Regions from separate parts of the Sulfitobacter sp. G21635-S1 genome, predicted to be linked through region 1. Evidence: riboswitches for the same ligand, from Rfam matches in the RefSeq annotation. Region 1 holds a riboswitch; the other holds the start of a gene.
The links. A riboswitch is a leader RNA that binds a small molecule or an ion and turns the genes downstream of it on or off. The one in region 1 is predicted to bind cobalamin.
Positions count from the first base shown of each region.

Region 1 (2,197 bases):
GCCGCCGCCAGACCGGTCCGGCCCACGAAACGATGCGTGTTCTGCGACCGGGACGAGAAATAGACCAGCCCGCCCATTGCCGCGCCCTCAGATCATCGCGCTGATCTTGTCGGGGCGGAATCCGGCCCAGTGATCATCGCCTGCCACCACGACGGGGGCCTGCCGATAGCCCAGGCCCTGCACCAGTGCCATTGCCGCGGCATCCTCGGTCAGGTCGATCAGCTGAAAATCAATGCCGCGCATCTCAAGCGCGCGGGTGGTTGCGGTGCATTGCACGCAGGCCGGTTTCGAATAGACTGTAATGGTCATTTGCCCTGTCCTCACTATGGTGTTGGCACGAAAGCAAGGGCACGGGATCGGGCGCCAGCGGCACCGGAACACGCGCCCCGGCCCTCCGCCGCGGTCGTCATCTATGGTGCTCCGGCAGGTCTCCTGACTCGCAGCTCGGGTGTCGCGACCCCCTTCCCGGTGCGGCATGCACCAGTGGTAACGGGACGTGACTCGCTGCTTACAGTTGCGGGGGCAGTGCCGGATTTTCACCAGCTTCCCTTTTCACCGGCAAGACGAGTCGCCGGCACCAAAGCAACTGCATATTGGGTGAACTTGAGGCAAACTGTCAATATATAGATGTCGGCCTTTTTACCTTCCCTTCCGGGAAAATGCGTTGCTGTCTTTTCCAAGAGTGTTTTGGTCGCAAATAAATCTTCATAAAACATGCGTCCGGCCTATCATGGCGGCACAAGGTGCGGGCTTCGGTCCGAGAATTGGGAAGCCGGCGAAAATCCGGCACTGCCCCCGCAACGGTAAGATCGTAATGCGGCGCATCAACGGCCACTGGGCAGGAGGAGCCCGGGAAGGCGTTGCGCCTCGGGCCCTCACGGGCTGCGATCAAGTCCGGAAACCAGCCTTGGTGAAGTTGTTCAACCGCGGGTGGCGGTCTTGGCACTGAATTGGCGCGCGGCACCTCCCAGAGGCTGCGGCCCATCGGTGTCTTGTGCTGTCATCTGCCCAAATCGATCCGCGGGGCGCGGCAGGAGACCAGAAAGATGACCCACCCACTCAGCGACCTGCTGGCACGGCGCCGCGCCGGCCATGCGCTGGAACAACCCTTCTACACCGATCCCGACGTCTTTCGCGCGGATATGGAAACGATTTTCTACCGCGACTGGCTGTTCGCCGTCCCTGCCTGCGAACTGACCAAAGCGGGCAGCTATGTCACCCATCAGGTCGGCAGCTACGGCGTGGTCATCGTGCGCGGTTCCGATGGCGTGATCCGCGCCTTTCACAATTCCTGCCGCCATCGCGGATCGGTCATCTGCAACAAGGCAAAGGGCGTGTCGCCCAACCTGGTCTGCCCCTATCACCAATGGACATACAGTCTGGACGGAAAGCTGTTGTGGGCCCGCGAAATGGGGCCTGATTTCGATCCGTCACAGCATGGGTTGAAGCCGGTCCATTGCCGGGATCTGCAGGGGCTGATCTATATCTGCCTTGCCGATGAAGCGCCCGATTTCGAGGCTTTCGCCGCCCTCGCGCAGCCCTATCTTGCGGTGCATGACCTGAGCGACGCCAAGGTCGCGCATGAGACAAGCATCATCGAAGACGGCAACTGGAAACTGGTCTGGGAAAACAACCGCGAATGTTACCATTGCGGGGGCAACCATCCGGGCCTGTGCCGGTCCTTTACCGATGATCCGACCGTCACCGGCATCGAGGAAGGGGAGACACCGCCGCATCTTCAGACCCATTTCGACCGGCTGGAAGATCAGGGCTATCCCTCGCAATTCCGCATGGCCGAGGACATGCAATACCGCCTTGCGCGGATGCCGCTTCTGCCGGGTGCCAAGAGCTTTACGATGGATCTGAAACCCGCAGTGACAAAGTTTCTCGGGCGGGTCCGGGACGACACCGCCGGCACGTTGCTGAAATACCATTACCCCACCACCTGGAACCATTTCCTGCCGGATCATTCCATCGTCTTTCGCGTCACACCGCTGACGGCGACGACAACGCAAGTCACGACCAAATGGCTGGTCCACAAGGATGCCGTGGAAGGTGTGGATTACGATCTCCAGCGCCTGACCGAGGTCTGGATCGCCACCAATGACGAGGACCGCCGGGTGGTGGAAGACAACCAGCGCGGCATCAATTCACCCGCCTATGAGCCCGGTCCATATTCGCCCATCCACGAGACCGG
Region 1 covers NZ_JAPWGV010000004.1:182,229-184,425, forward strand. Annotated here, with positions in the region: gene nrdI (class Ib ribonucleoside-diphosphate reductase assembly flavoprotein NrdI) at 1-77, opposite strand, end outside; gene nrdH (glutaredoxin-like protein NrdH) at 88-309, opposite strand; cobalamin riboswitch at 406-597, opposite strand; cobalamin riboswitch at 725-925, shown strand; gene O4H53_RS06685 (aromatic ring-hydroxylating oxygenase subunit alpha) at 1,047-2,197, shown strand, end outside.

Region 2 (2,197 bases), on a different contig from region 1:
CACGCGCCGCGAACAGCGCGCCGATCTCGGTCGGGACAGGACCGGTAAAGGTCTCGGGCTCCGGCGCGCCGATCAGATGCGGTGCGGCCAGCAACAGCGCCGCCGCACTCCAGGCCGCCCAGTTCTGGCCAAAGGCCAGCAGCCAGAGCGCCACACAGGCCGCAATCGCCGTCGCAAACCACCAGACCTGCCGCAGAGCCACATCGGCGGCAGCCACACCGGGCACTTCCGGGGCAAGGGTAAATCCGGGGGCCAGATGAAAGGCCACGAAACCGGCCACGCCCCACAGGATACCCCAACGCCCGTCGATCCGCGCACCGCGGTCCTCGCCAAAGCTCATGGCCGCAACCAGGATCAGCGCATAACCGGTATAGGTCAGCATGGTGAAAATCACGCTCAACCCGTCGCGCATCAGGTCGAAACCGGGCAAGGCGGGATGGGCGCTGACCGCCTCTGCGCCGAAATGGACCAGTTCCCCGCTTTCATAAAGCTCCGCATGCAGCAGCACAGGCTGCACAAATACCAGTTGCAGCAGGCCGATGATCGCACCCGCCAAAGCCCCTGCAAAAAGGGCGGAAACCAAAAACCGTGAAGTCATAACGAGATCCTCTTGCTTTCATGGCAACGCGCCGGCACCGATACCAATCAACGCAAACACGCCGCCGAAAATCGGCAGCGCCTCAAGCTGATAAAGGTCTTTGACCGGAACGCGCTGCGTTGTTCACCAGGGGGAACGGGGTCACCGCCTGCTTTGACGCGGCTCAGACCTGATCCCGATGGCCCATAGGGGTCAGTGGCAGGGGAAACCTGTGGCATGGCGCACATCATGCGCGGCATCATGCAACGCGGCGGCCTGAACGTGCCCGGTCAGCGTGATCAGGGCAAGGCCCAGAACGGCGGCAAAGATCGCGGGAACAAAGCGGCTGGCGGTCTGCGACTTGGCAGTCATTGTAGTCATGGTCTTCTCCTTGCCGTCACACCCGACGACCTGTTTCAAGTTTCTCACGCCTGGCAGGTCTCCTGGCTCACGGGTCGATGCCTTTGCCCGCCTTCCCCGACCGAATGGTCAAGTGGCACGTTGGGCACAGACTCTCCGCTTACAGTCGCGGGGGCGGCTTCCGTTTCAGGCTGTGCGGCCCTTACGGAATTCCCTGTTCGGTTCCACACCCAAAGGGGCGCTTACGGGAACACCAAGCAAGCCCAATGTTGCACTTCGGCCCAGCCAAGGCAAGGCTCATTCACGACAACTCATGCGCCGAATGCGCTTGCCCGCAGCAACGCCTTGCGCTGTCTGGAAATGCCGGCCCCGGTGCGCAATCCCCGGTACTCCGGCCCCGGATCGGGTGGTGGCCTGCCCGCGTCCGACCATAACGTTTCAATTTCCTCTGGCCCTGCTCTGCCCTGCGGCCCATAACAGGCGGACAACCCTCCCCCTCTGACAGGAGCCTTCGCCGCGTGAGCCGAACCACCCTCGCGATTCTCTATTCGCTGTTTGCGATCCTGTTGTTCGATGGCATGGGGCTGATCATCAAACACCTCTCCGGCAGCTACGGGGCCGCCGAACTTTCTGCCTACCGCAACCTGGTGGGGCTGATCCCGGCACTTCTGGTCCTCTGGACTTCCCGGGACTGGCACGCCAAAGGACGCAGCCTGCACATGCGGCAATGGAAACTGGCCCTGCTGCGCGGGCTGATCCTGACCTTCGCGCAATATTTCTTTTACCTGTCGCTGGGCATCCTGACCTTTGCCACCGCCTCCACCATCTCCTATTCCAACGCAGTCTTTGTCACCGCACTCGCCGTGCCCCTGCTGGGCGAAAAGGTCGGGCTGGTGCGCTGGGCCGCGGTGCTGGTCGGCTTTGCCGGGGTGGTGATGATCGTGGGCCCGGGCCGGGACAGCTTTTCGCTGGCGGCCCTGCTGCCGCTGGGCGCGGCGCTTTGTTATGCGCTGACCGCCGTTACCGCCCGGATGATGGACGACGGCCCGCCAACAGCCCTGATCAACCTGTATTCCACCGGCGTCGCGACCCTGGGTGCGCTGGTGCTGACGCTGGCCACGGGCGGTTTCACGCCAATGCAGGACAGCACGGACCTGCTGTGGATTGTGGCGATGGGCGGGCTCGGCGGATTTGCCGTGCTGGTGCTGGTGACGGCCTACCGCATGACTGAACAGAGCAACCTTGCACCGTTCGGCTATT
Region 2 covers NZ_JAPWGV010000025.1:39,768-41,964, reverse strand. Annotated here, with positions in the region: gene O4H53_RS20705 (CbtA family protein) at 1-598, opposite strand, end outside; gene O4H53_RS20700 (CbtB domain-containing protein) at 791-949, opposite strand; cobalamin riboswitch at 994-1,210, opposite strand; gene O4H53_RS20695 (DMT family transporter) at 1,456-2,197, shown strand, end outside.
Region 2: another riboswitch for cobalamin. It lies ahead of O4H53_RS20700 (CbtB domain-containing protein); the one in region 1 lies ahead of O4H53_RS06685 (aromatic ring-hydroxylating oxygenase subunit alpha).